Regions from separate parts of the Colwellia sp. MB02u-14 genome, predicted to be linked through region 3. Evidence: predicted binding sites of a transcription regulator. Region 3 holds the regulator's gene; each other region holds the start of a gene.

Region 1 (4,296 bases), on a different contig from region 3:
CAAAGTGATTATTGATGGTCGTAACTTATATGACCCAGTTTTGTTAAAGGAACGTGGCTTTGCTTATTATGGCATTGGCCGTGGTGAAAGCATTAATAAAAATGTAGGTTAAACGTAGTCTGGCTGAAACAATATTACGCCCTATAATACATATAAAGTTTAGGAAAAAATTTGAAATTTTTAGTAACAGGTGCTGCTGGTTTTATCGGCTTTCATGTTGTTCAACGTTTAGTTGAACAAGGCCATGATGTTATCGGTATTGATAACCTTAATGATTATTACGATGTAAATTTAAAGTTGGCTCGGCTAGACGTATTAGCCAAATTACCTTTATTTAAATTTATCAAACTAGATCTTGCAGACAGAAGCGGTATAAGTGATTTGTTTGTTCGTGAAAAATTTGATCGTGTTATACACCTTGCAGCACAAGCTGGCGTTCGATACTCAATAGATAATCCTATGGCGTATGCCGACTCTAACTTAATTGGCCATTTAGCGATATTAGAAGGATGTCGTCATAATGATGTTAAGCATCTTGTGTATGCTTCATCAAGTTCAGTTTATGGATTAAACAGTAAGATACCTTTTGCAACTTCAGATAGTGTAGATCACCCGATTTCTTTGTATGCAGCAACGAAAAAGTCAAACGAATTAATGTCTCATACCTACTCACATTTGTACGCCATTCCCACTACTGGCCTGAGGTTCTTCACAGTTTATGGCCCTTGGGGGCGCCCAGACATGGCATTATTTAAGTTTACCAAAGCTATAATAAATGGTGAGCCAATTGATGTTTATAATCAAGGTGATATGCGTAGAGACTTTACATATATCGACGATATTGTTGAAGGAATTATTCGTATTCAAGATATTATTCCACAGATAAATAATGACTGGAAAATCGAAACGGCCTCTGCAGCCAATAGCTCAGCCCCTTATAAAATATTTAATATTGGGAATGGCAATCCAGTTAAATTACTCGACTTTATCCAATCGTTAGAAAAATCTATTGGTACAACAGCCCACAAAAATCTTATGCCGATGCAACCAGGTGATGTTTACCAAACCTATGCAGACGTTGAAGATTTATTTACAGCTACAGGGTACAAACCATCGATGAGTGTTGAACAAGGCGTGGATAATTTTGTTCAATGGTATCGAAAATTTTATTCATAGTTTGAACTTAACTAACCTGAAATATTCGGAGTAACACTTCATAATTAGCTATCACCAAACTTCACTAGGTGATGGCTACTATATTTACAAACTCTTTCGATAAGTAATATAGCCCGTTTAAAACACTTATATGAATACTTAAAACATTTACACTTAGAAGTGAATTAGATAATTTTTTTGAGTTTTAGATCCTACGTACTACTATTATGTCATCTAATATACATGAACTTCTTCGTTGTATTTATTTGCTAAATAAAATTCCAGCAAAGTTTAAAACGATATTCACTCCCTTAGACAAATCATAAGCAGCTTTAGCTTTTATCATGCTTCACCTTTCTTTCCTGACTTTAGCAAAGCTTGAGCATAAGTATCAGCTAAATTGGATATTTTAACATTTACAGCATATTCCTTTTTGGAATACTCTAAAATCTGAACAATTTAGTTTTATTCCACATAAAGCCAAGAGGAGTTATTTAATATCACATAATGTTAGGCTACATTAAAATAAGTCTTACATATGGCTAAAAAGATACTATGCAAGCACGATTATATGCCTCACCTTTTGAGTTTACTTATAAGGTGAGGCGGTCAAGAAAGCTAGCTGAGATTATGTCCGTTTTTTTTACACATGAGGTTTAAATAAAACACAATAAAAACATAAAACACTGTAAATAATAAAAAAACAAAATGTGGCACACCTAGTGCATACTATCTGGTAGGAGCTAAAAAATAGCATTTTACAAAATAAAGGAAAGTAAAAATGAACTTAATGAAAAAATTAACAATAGGTCTTTTAGTAACGTCTTTATCAGTTGGCGCTAACGCTGCATTCATAACTGTTGAAGGTACTGGTGGTTTCACTTCATCTACAAATACTAATGGAGACCCTGTCTCACAAACCGATATTGGTCTTAGTTCAAAAATCTCTTGGGGTACTAATGTTGACAATAACCCAAGCTATTTAGAATTAGTTGATGAAGCACCAACAGATATAAATGACTTAGGTACAAACTACTTACTTTCAACCTTAACTCATGGTAATTATCCAATTGGCGGCAGAACATTAGTCAATGCAATTATTGGTGGTATATTGAACGTAACATCAGATGACAGTCTCTGGACACCATTTCCAGGCAATGTAATCAATACAGAATTTAATATCGATTTTAAAGAAACAGGAAACGGTGATTGTGACGCTGGTAGTAAAGATAATGGCGAAAAATTCCAAGGGGATTTAGTTCAACATGATCATGGTTCAGTATGTGATGACCGTTTCGATTATACTGTAAATGGTGCTTCATTCCCGGTAACAGTTCCTGTTGTAATTGCAGGTTGGGCTTATGAAATCACTATATTCGCTTCTACAGACAACCAAGGTGCTTCACCTCTAGCGTATAATCGTTTTTGGACTGAGGAAAATAAAACAACATCTATTTATACTTTTTTAAGATTAGATAGAACTGTAGCTGTACCTGAGCCAACTTCACTTGCCATTTTAGGTCTAGGTCTTTTAGGTTTAGCTTCATCTAGAAAACGTAGATCATAAATCTGTAGTAAACGATTATTCATCTTCATATAAAAGTCAATTGAACTATCAATTGACTTTTTTTTTACATGTTGTTTAATAGGAACTCTGCAATATATTCATTAAGAGTTAGAGTTTAAAGGGATTATGATGAAAGGGTATTTAGTAAAAATTAGGCTTTGTATATTATTAATGTTAGTTTCAGGATGTTCAGAAGTATCCTTAAGTGATAAACTAATGCAGGCAGAGAGTATGTATGAAGAACAAAAATACTCAGAAGTTATTATTCAAACCAAAAACATTATTCGTGATCAACCTCAGAATGCCCAAGCCCGTATATTAATTGCAAACAGCTATTATCAATTAGGCCTTTTTATTAACGCCGAAAAAGAATACTTAAAAGTATTAAAATTAGTTAATAATCCAACTAATATTGCAAAAAATTATTTATTAACACTTTATGCATTAGATGATCACATTGGCATAATCACCTATTGGGAAAAAGAAGAAGCAAGCTTATCAATCTTTGAAAAAGCCAAGATTTCATATATAGCCTCGTTAAGTTATTTAAACCAAGCTCAAGCACAGAATAGTTTTGACCTAGCAAGTTTATCTAAAAAATGGGCTTTAGAACTCAATGAACCAGAACTCATTGCTGTTAATACTGCTATTGCAGATACCTATAAACAGCCGGCGAATATCGAATATACCACCAAGAGTTTAGATAAGGTGTGTTCCGATTACCCAGCACAATGGTTGATTTGTCAGTTGCTAGCTAATGCATTATTCTCAGAAAAAAAATATGATGAAGCCGCTTTAGTATATCAAAATATGCTAGAAAATAAACCTAACTATAATATAATAGCTCTGAAATTAGCCGACAGTTATGTTAGAGCAAATAATACTGAAAAGGCGACATTATTCATTACAGCGTTGTTAGAAAAATATCCAAATCAACCCTATATAAACCTTCTATCTGCATCACTTGACTTAGTAAATAAAGACTATAAAAAAGCGCTGAATCACATAAATATTACTTTAAACCAGGGTATGCTCACTCCTCAAGCTAAATTAACGGCAAGTTTAGTCCATTATCATTTAGGAAATGACGAACAAGCCTTATCTCACCTTAGCGCTTTAAAAGTTAACTTTCCAAACAATCCGTTAATTACAAAATTATATATTGCTATTCAACTGCGCCTTGGTGATGGCAGTTCAATTGCTAACGCTTACGATAAAACGTCTTCGTCAAAAGACAACTCTGAAATGTTTGCTTTAGCTAGTTTGGAATTATTAAAAAGTGGTGAAAAAATAGAATCTTCTCAATTACTCCGAAAAATTGACATAAGCCTCATTGAAAATCAAAAAATATTAAATGGTATCAGCTTAGCAAAGCTTTCATCTGGTGATGAAAGTGGAATTACAGATTTAGAAAAATCACTAAAACGTCTTATTAATACTAATGCACCAGTAATAGAAATATCAAAAGTAAAAATGTTATTAATATCTTCATTAATATCGGCAAATGATTCAGTAAAAGCCAAAAAGTATATTAATTCGTGGATAGTTGAAGCCCCTGAAAATATAGAAAATAA
Region 2 (4,296 bases), on a different contig from region 3:
GTGCCTGAACAGTATTTAACCGTGGTCTGGGTAATGCTGGCGCAGGCATTGTCAGGTATTGCTAAAGATCTTAATAAAATGAGTGCTAAAAGCAGTATTAAAACGCTGGTTTCTTCAAGTAATGAGAATGAATATCAAAATGGACTCTTCCGCTGGGTTGCCTATCTTACCGGTTCAAAAAATGCCTTAAAGGGCATTGGTTTTTTTCTTGGGGCATTGTTGTTAAGCACGGTCGGTTTCTCTGGAGCGATGTTGATTATGGCAAGCGTTTTAGCGATAGTTTTTGTCTTAAGTCTTATTGTGTTGCAAGGTGATTTAGGCAAAGCTAAAGACAAAGTTAAATTTAAGCAGATATTTTCGAATCATGCTTCGCTGAATTATTTAGCCGGAGCGCGCTTATTTTTATTTGCTGCCCGAGATGTTTGGTTTGTTGTAGCACTGCCAATATATTTGGTAAGCCATTTAGGTTGGCAACACACCGATGTGGGTATATTTATGGCGCTATGGGTTATTGCTTACGGTATTGTTCAAGGGTTAACACCTAAGGTCTTTATTAAAAATAACCAACATCATATTAATGGCTATTTACTCTTCTGCTGGGGAGGAATTTTATCAGGTGTTACTTTATTATTAGCACTGTTGATGTTCTATGCTCCAACGCTCAATATTAACGCTGAAATTATTATCATCGTTGGCTTATTTGTTTTTGGTGTGGTTTTTGCCGTGAATTCAGCGCTACATAGTTATGTAATAATTGCTATGGCAAAAGAAGACGGTGTTTCAATGGATGTTGGGTTTTATTATATGGCTAATGCGCTTGGCCGGTTATTAGGTACCGTAATGTCAGGTGTTATCTACCAATTTACAGACCTAATAACGTGTTTAATCATTTCTGCATTATTTGCAGTACTTTCAGCGCTACTTATTAAAAGAATTTCTCTTACACATTCATAGCGCTAATAACATTAGTAACGCACCGCTAAATCATTTAACTGTATATTACCCAGTAATTGCTCATCAGTGGTCACAGCTTGCGCACTTTGCTGAGATACTTGCGTTACTTTAACGTTATAAGGGCTAACATTAAAACCGGCATAGGTTTTCCCTGCATCGGTAATAATATTATTTAAGTGTAATAAAGAAAATTCATCACCAATTTTTACGCCATGTCGTTTACCTAAATTAATTGTTAATGAATTACCTGAAACTTGTACTATCTTGCCACGAGTAGGCTGGCACATCATATTTTCGTCTATGTCGATGATCATATCAGATAATACTTTTTCGATAGACATACCATACTGGCTTTGCCAAAAAACTTCACTGTGAACATCAACTTGTTGACGTTTGCCGAATTCCCATGGGGCGGAGCTGCGGTATTTTTTATTGAAAACAGATTCGCCATTACTACCGTTGTAAATATATAGGCTGACACTAAACTGTCGGTTAAAAAAATCTTCTTGCCAAAATTGCCAGCCGTTAGTGGTTGCTTGTTCAAAGCTAATATCATTAATTTCAGAATACATCACATATTGAGTGTCACTAATATTCGCTAACGACATGGTTAAGTTTTTTATGGCTTCAATTTGCAAGCTATTGTTTAAGCGTGAAAATTGCGCTTTTTCTTTTAACAATAATTTTGTATCTAGGTAAATGCCTTGATTATTAATTTTATACGCAAGTTTTTCCATCAACTTACTATCAATAGGATAAATTTTGCCAATGCTTGCCTGTTCTCTATGCATTAAGTTACTGCGTGTGATTAATAATGATTTACGGTAATCTGAAGAAAAACACTGCTTGCTCTGTGGAAATATATCAGCGCGAATGGTCACAGTGACTAAATTTCCTTCATAGGTTTCATCGACAAGTTCAAAGGAGTTAACCGTACCACTTGCGCGAATATTAATTTCATTTTGTGTCAATAATCCGTTAACCGTTTTTTGAACACTTGAAACAGAAGCACCAGCAACCAACAGCGCTTTTTTTAACGCATTCTCCATGGCTAATGTTTTTGCTCGTTCACTGTTTCCCTGCATTATTACTGACTTGCCTTGTGCTTCATACCATTGAGCAATAGCTGAATTAGTCATGAAAAATAAAAGAAGAGCTAATATAAATAAGCGCATAAGATGTCCGTCAGTAAAAATGGGTTTATTATTAATAGGTGAATATGCAGTTTCTATGCCCACTTATTTTATACAGTAATAGTTACATACATTGGCGCGATTTGTGCTTTATATTTGCCATATACTCTTTAATGTCGATTATCGATATTACTATTAGACTTATTATTCGCTTAATGGCGATTAAGGGGAGCTCAATGAAAAAGTGGCTTATTCCATTATTTATTCCATTATTTATTCCAACGTTGATGTCATGTTCATCAATGAATATGATGAATGAAGAGGATGACTTTTATAAATCAAAGCAAGAAGTACGAGGTGAAATTGACAGCTTTAATTTACCTCGACATGCAATAGCTGATGTTGTTAAAGGTCTTACTTATCAGATGCTTGAAAGTAGCTCTTTTGTTAATCCTAAAACACCTATTGCGGTTGCTTCTTTTGTTGAGTTAGCAGATCTTGAGTCAACCAATTGGCTAGGTAACCAAATATCAGAAAACTTTGTTCATGAATTACAACGTCATGGTTTAGTGGTTATTGATTTTAAAACCACAGGACATATTCGTGTAACTCCCCAAGGTGATTATGTGTTTAGTCGTGACTGGAAAGAATTACCCGAACGCCAGATTATTGACTACGTAGTGACGGGTACCATGATGGAACAAGAAAATGGTGTGATGATTAACGCCCGTATGATTGGTATGCAATCACGTGTCGTTGTTGCAACCGCGCAATCATTTATTCCAAGTTGGGTCATCGGCGAACAAATTAATCAAGATGAAAGTGTGCGCATAAAAGACGGATTAATCATTCGAAACAGCGTTATGTTGGCTGAAGATGAACGGTCAATTGAAATTGTTAATTAATTAATTTGTTTAAATAAATTTAGGGCTAACGTTTGGTATTTATGATGAAAAAAATAATTCTTAATTTATTGTTTTTTATGGGGGTCGGTTTTTTACTCGCGAGCTGTTCTAGTGTGTATGATAAACATGTACAGTGGCAAAGTGTGAAGCCTGAAACCTTCCCTGTCTTACGGGCTATTGGACAAGCACCGATCAGTTTGCAAAATTCAGAACATGAGACACAGCGGATGCTGATGGCTATTAATGCGTCAAAACTTGCCGCTTATGCGGAACTTGCTGAACAAGTCTACGGACAAAAAATAAATGGTGAAATGACCATGTCACAATTATTACTAGGAAAGCACGAGGTGTCGGCATCAGTTTATGGCATTATTCGCGCAGCTAAAGTGATAAAAAGCTACCCGGTAGGCGACAGTTACACCACAGAGCTAAGTTTAGATTTTGAAGATGTTTACAATATATATGTCGCTTCTGCACCCAAGCGTGAAATTAAAGACGTGACTTATTATTAAGAGGCAAAGCACAGCCTAAAAAGCATAGTGTAAATTCATATAATAATAGGCGCCGTTGAAACCGAAAGGAGCAGAGCGGCGCGAATATTTAAAAACCCCCGTACTTTCAACAATTATATCGCCCTGTTCATTTTCAATTGTGCCACCTCGAGAGTTTCCTATGCTATTTACATCAGGCATGACATTGAATAAATTATGACTGCCTAAAGTAACAGAAAGCTTTTTTGACACTTGATAATTAATCGAAACGTCAGTCAAAAGTTCTTCACTATACGTTTGTTTACCTCCATCTGTTATCGTGTATTTACCATAATGGTTGAGTAATAAATTTACTGTCCAATATAGGTTTTTATAACGAGTGTTTAAGCTTACTTTACTGCGAGGTTGCCATTCTTCAATAATAGAAATATCTTGCTCTGAAAAAATCTTTTCAACCGCAATTGTGTGTAACGTACTGTGGCTAGGTGTAAATAATTTTGTTACCTCTGTATTTGTAAAGTTTGCAGCCAGAGTGAAATTAATATTCCCTGCTAAAGCTTGAGTCTGCCAAGAGGCGACAATATCAGTACCTTGAGTTTTTGTACCCGCCCCATTCAAGAAGAATTGCCCTTTGGTGACACCTTCTTCGATAAAAGCTTGATCAAGTAAATGAGATATTCCCATGCCTAATTTACTGCTAATAACGATACGGTCGTCAATATTTATTTGATAAAAATCAACACTTAAATCAATATTATCAGTAGGGCTGTAAATCAAACCTATACTGAGGTTGTCAGACTCTTCTTCTTTAAG
Region 3 (4,296 bases):
TGCTGAAAATTTACACAGTAATGTCTACAAGAATGAAGGAAGTTTAGCTTATGTTGTTGATGCACAGCGTATGGAACATTATCCTGAGTTAAACATTACCAATTTTGAGTTTCCTCAATACACCCTTCATCCAAAAAATAATGCGCCCACATGGAAGGTATCTGCCAATGAAGGCATATTATATAACAACAACCGAGTGAAGTTAGAAAAGCATGTGCGCTTGGTAGCAACCGATCAAAATAGCTTATTACAAGAAGTTCAAGGAAAATACTTTGAACTTGATTTAAAAACTAACATCATAAGTTCAGAACAAGAAATTAAAATTATTGGTAAAGGATTTACCATCGATGGTAAGGGTTTAATTGTCGACTTAAACACCAACCAAATGACACTAACTAAACATGTGAAATCCATTTATGAAATTGTTAAAAAATAGCCTACTGTGCTTAATATTATCAGGCGCCTTGCTTTCATCAGCTTTCGCTGAAAAATTTGATATATCACAAAAAATTGAAATTGATGCATCAAGACAAGCAGCAGATCTTAAAAATAAAATTTTCAGCTATATCGACAACGTAGTTATCACCCAAGGTTCATTAATTATTCGTGCCGACTTGGTTCAAGTGCTAACGCAATCAGGTAGCGAAGAAAAAACCTATATTGCGAAAGGGAAACCAGCAACATTTGAACAAACGTTAACCGATGGTACTCTGCTTAATTTGCAAGCAGATGAAATACGATACGAGCCTGGAAACAATTTAGTGATCATTTCAGGAAATGCATTATTACAACAAGAAGACAGTGAAGTCAGTGGTAGTAAAATCACTTACAATATTGATACTCAGTATGTAAATGCTGAGAGTAAAACTAATGAACGAACGAAGACAATTTTTCAGCCTAAAGAAAAAGTACAAGCGAAAAAAAATGACACTAATACTCTGGAAAAAGGTAACTTATGAGTACGAGCACGCTAATGGCGAAAGGTCTTGCTAAGGCTTATAAAGGCAGAAAAGTTGTTAAGAATGTCAGTATGCAAGTCTCAGCAGGACAAATAGTGGGTTTACTCGGCCCTAATGGCGCAGGAAAAACCACCTCTTTCTATATGATTGTTGGTTTGGTTGAAAGTGATAGTGGCGATATTATTCTCAATGATGAAAACCTCACGTTAGCACCTATGCATGAACGCGCAAGAAAAGGGATAGGGTACTTGCCACAAGAAGCCTCTATCTTTCGAAAACTGAGTGTTTACGATAATATTATGGCCATTTTGCAAACACGAAAAGAATTATCTAATGCAGAACGTGAAGAAAAGCTAGAACATTTAGTTGAAGAATTTAACATAGGTCATATTAAAGATAATTTAGGCATGAGCTTATCAGGTGGTGAACGTCGCCGAGTAGAGATTGCTCGAGCTTTAGCCGCAGAGCCCAAATTTATTTTATTAGATGAACCTTTTGCGGGTGTTGACCCAATTTCAGTAGGTGATATCAAAAAAATTATTCTACACTTAAAAGAACGTGGTATTGGTGTTTTGATCACCGACCATAATGTAAGAGAAACCCTTGATGTGTGTGAACATGCTTATATTGTTAGTCATGGTGAACTTATTGCAGAAGGTAATGCAGATCAAATTCTTGCAAATCAACATGTAAGAGATGTATACCTTGGTGAACAATTCACGCTATAGTAGCTAATAAGTTAATAATATTTTCGTATATCGACAATATTCAATTAAAAATAATAGGAAGTTAATGACCTAAATGCGCCCTACTCTACAACTCCGCATAGGACAACAATTAACCATGACGCCTCAATTGCAGCAAGCAATCAAATTGCTGCAATTGTCAACGTTAGAGCTTCAGCAAGAAATTCAAGAGGCCTTAGAAAATAATCCATTACTAGAAATGGATGAATCGTCAAACAATGCTGAAGATAAAAGTACTGACAATCTTGAAGAAGCTCACACAGCTGGTGCAGGTGATATTAAAGAGAAAGCCGTTTCTGATGGCAGCGAAGACTCTACACCCACCATCGATGAGATCACCACCACTGAAGCAATGGATAAAAATGATATCCCTGAAGAATTAAACATGGATACGACCTGGGATGACAACTACACCGCAGGTGCAGCGAGTTCTAATTCGGGACCCGCTTCAGAAGATTATACTTACCAAGGCGAAACTCAAGATTCTATTCAAGACCACTTACGCTGGCAAATGGAATTAAGCCCTTTCACCGAAACCGACCGTGCTATAGCTACCGCAATCATAGATGCCGTTGACGATGCTGGCTATTTGACCGTTTCCAGTGAAGACATTCTAGACAGTGTTGCCATTGAAGGTGTTGAACTTGATGAAATAGAGGTGGTACTAAAACGTATTAACCTCTTTGACCCTGTTGGCGTTGCTGCACGTTCTATTTCAGAATGTTTAATTATTCAACTTAACCAATTTGACCCCGCAACGCCGTGGTTAGCAGAAAGTAAGTTGGTGTTACGTGACCATATTAATCTGCTGGGTAGCCGAGATTATCGTACGTTAATGCGTAAAACTCGACTAAAAGAAGAGCAACTTCGCGAAGTCGTCCGCCTGATTCAATCACTTGATCCTAGACCTGGCGACAGTGTTATCAAAAGTGATGATCAATACGTTATTCCTGATGTTTCTGTTGAAAAGAAAAATGGGCGTTGGGTTGTTGAACTAAATCCTGATACAGCACCAAAGCTGTCTGTCAATCAGCAATATGCTTCGATGTCTCGTTCGATGAAGTCAACGGCAGACACACAGTTTATTCGCTCAAATTTACAAGAAGCTAAATGGTTTATTAAAAGTTTAGAAAGTCGTAACGATACCTTATTGAAAGTGTCAAACTGTATTGTTCAACGACAAATTGGTTTTTTCGAACATGGTAATGAAGCCATGCGTCCTATGGTTCTAAATGATATTGCCGAAGCTGTCGATATGCATGAATCAACCATTTCTCGGGTAACAACACAAAAGTATATGCATACGCCACGAGGAATTTTTGAACTGAAATTTTTCTTTTCAAGTCATGTAGGGACAGAAAGTGGTGGCGAATGTTCATCAACCGCTATTCGTGCATTAATCAAAAAATTTGTCGCGGCTGAAATACCCGCAAAGCCATTAAGTGATAGTAAAATGGCTGACTTATTAGCCACTCAAGGAATAAATGTTGCTCGGCGTACTATTGCAAAATATCGCGAGTCACTTTCTATTCCCCCTTCTAACCAACGAAAAAGTTTACTTTAACGAAAAGATGAGGAATTAAGCTTATGCAAATTAATCTTTCTGGTCACCATGTTGAAATTACCGAAGCTTTACGAGAAAATGTCAATATAAAAATGGCAAAGTTGACCCGACATTTTGACCATATCAATAATGTTCATGTTGTTCTCACCGTTGAGAAATCAAACCAAATTGCAGAAGCGACGATTCATCTTAGTGGCACTGATTTACATGCTAAAGCTGAAAATCCAGATATGTACGCCTCTATTGACAGTCTTGTTGATAAACTTGATCGGCAAATATTAAAGTACAAAGGCAAAACGAATCAGCATTAATGCTGTTTTTTATCTTTTCTCTAATCAAAGAATGTAAGTAGTGTAATGAAGTTGCAAGATATCCTAACCCTTGACTGCACACTCTGTGCCGTTAAGGGGACTAGCAAAAAAAAACTCCTTGAAATAATTAGCGCCACTGCGGCAAAAAAAATTGAGAACCTTGATACACATCAGCTATTTGAAAGTTTAATGGCGCGTGAAAAAGTGGGTTCTACCGGCATCGGTAACGGTATAGCTATCCCTCATGGGCGTTTGTCAAATACCTCACAAGTCATTGCCGTTTTACTGACCAGTGAACAAGCGGTGGAATTTGACTCTATAGATAATCGCGGGGTAGATATTATTATTGCGCTGTTTGTGCCCGAAGAGAACTGCCAACAACATTTAGAAACGCTACAAAGTATTGCACAAGTATTTAGTACCAAACAAATCGCAAAACAAGTAAGAAAGTGTCAAAATTCGCAAGAGCTTTTTAATTTAATAAAGCAAGCTGCACGTTAATAAATACAATAAAAAGTCAGGAAAATTCAAATGAAACTCATGATAGTCAGTGGTCGTTCAGGGTCAGGTAAAAGTGTTGCATTGCGTGTGCTCGAAGATTTAGGCTACTACTGCGTAGATAATATTCCTGTTAACTTGTTGCCTGCGTTAGCCCATACCGTCATCAATGACTATGATAAAGTAGCCGTTAGTTTAGATGTCCGTAATTTGCCCAA

What was found. The regulator sigma-54, encoded in region 3, starts transcription at its own class of promoters, with help from an activator protein. The targets are predictions, from matches to a motif close to GTTGGCACGNNNNTNGNNT.
Region 1: the regulator sigma-54 is predicted to act here: its motif matches at 1,865-1,883, upstream of H4J52_RS00820 (THxN family PEP-CTERM protein).
Region 2: the regulator sigma-54 is predicted to act here: its motif matches at 2,174-2,192, upstream of H4J52_RS18005 (flagella assembly protein FlgT).

The regions. Positions count from the first base shown of each region.
Region 1 covers NZ_JACGUX010000001.1:203,407-207,702, reverse strand. Annotated here, with positions in the region: gene H4J52_RS00830 (UDP-glucose/GDP-mannose dehydrogenase family protein) at 1-112, shown strand, start outside; gene H4J52_RS00825 (NAD-dependent epimerase) at 172-1,176, shown strand; gene H4J52_RS00820 (THxN family PEP-CTERM protein) at 1,937-2,722, shown strand; gene prsT (XrtA/PEP-CTERM system TPR-repeat protein PrsT) at 2,852-4,296, shown strand, end outside.
Region 2 covers NZ_JACGUX010000087.1:364,415-368,710, reverse strand. Annotated here, with positions in the region: gene arsJ (organoarsenical effux MFS transporter ArsJ) at 1-954, shown strand, start outside; gene H4J52_RS18005 (flagella assembly protein FlgT) at 966-2,129, opposite strand; gene H4J52_RS18000 (FlgO family outer membrane protein) at 2,324-2,992, shown strand; gene H4J52_RS17995 (LPP20 family lipoprotein) at 3,037-3,504, shown strand; gene H4J52_RS17990 (TonB-dependent siderophore receptor) at 3,520-4,296, opposite strand, start outside.
Region 3 covers NZ_JACGUX010000079.1:441,139-445,434, forward strand. Annotated here, with positions in the region: gene lptC (LPS export ABC transporter periplasmic protein LptC) at 1-436, shown strand, start outside; gene lptA (lipopolysaccharide transport periplasmic protein LptA) at 417-959, shown strand; gene lptB (LPS export ABC transporter ATP-binding protein) at 956-1,687, shown strand; gene H4J52_RS12355 (RNA polymerase factor sigma-54) at 1,761-3,269, shown strand; gene hpf (ribosome hibernation promoting factor) at 3,293-3,580, shown strand; gene ptsN (PTS IIA-like nitrogen regulatory protein PtsN) at 3,626-4,081, shown strand; gene rapZ (RNase adapter RapZ) at 4,112-4,296, shown strand, end outside.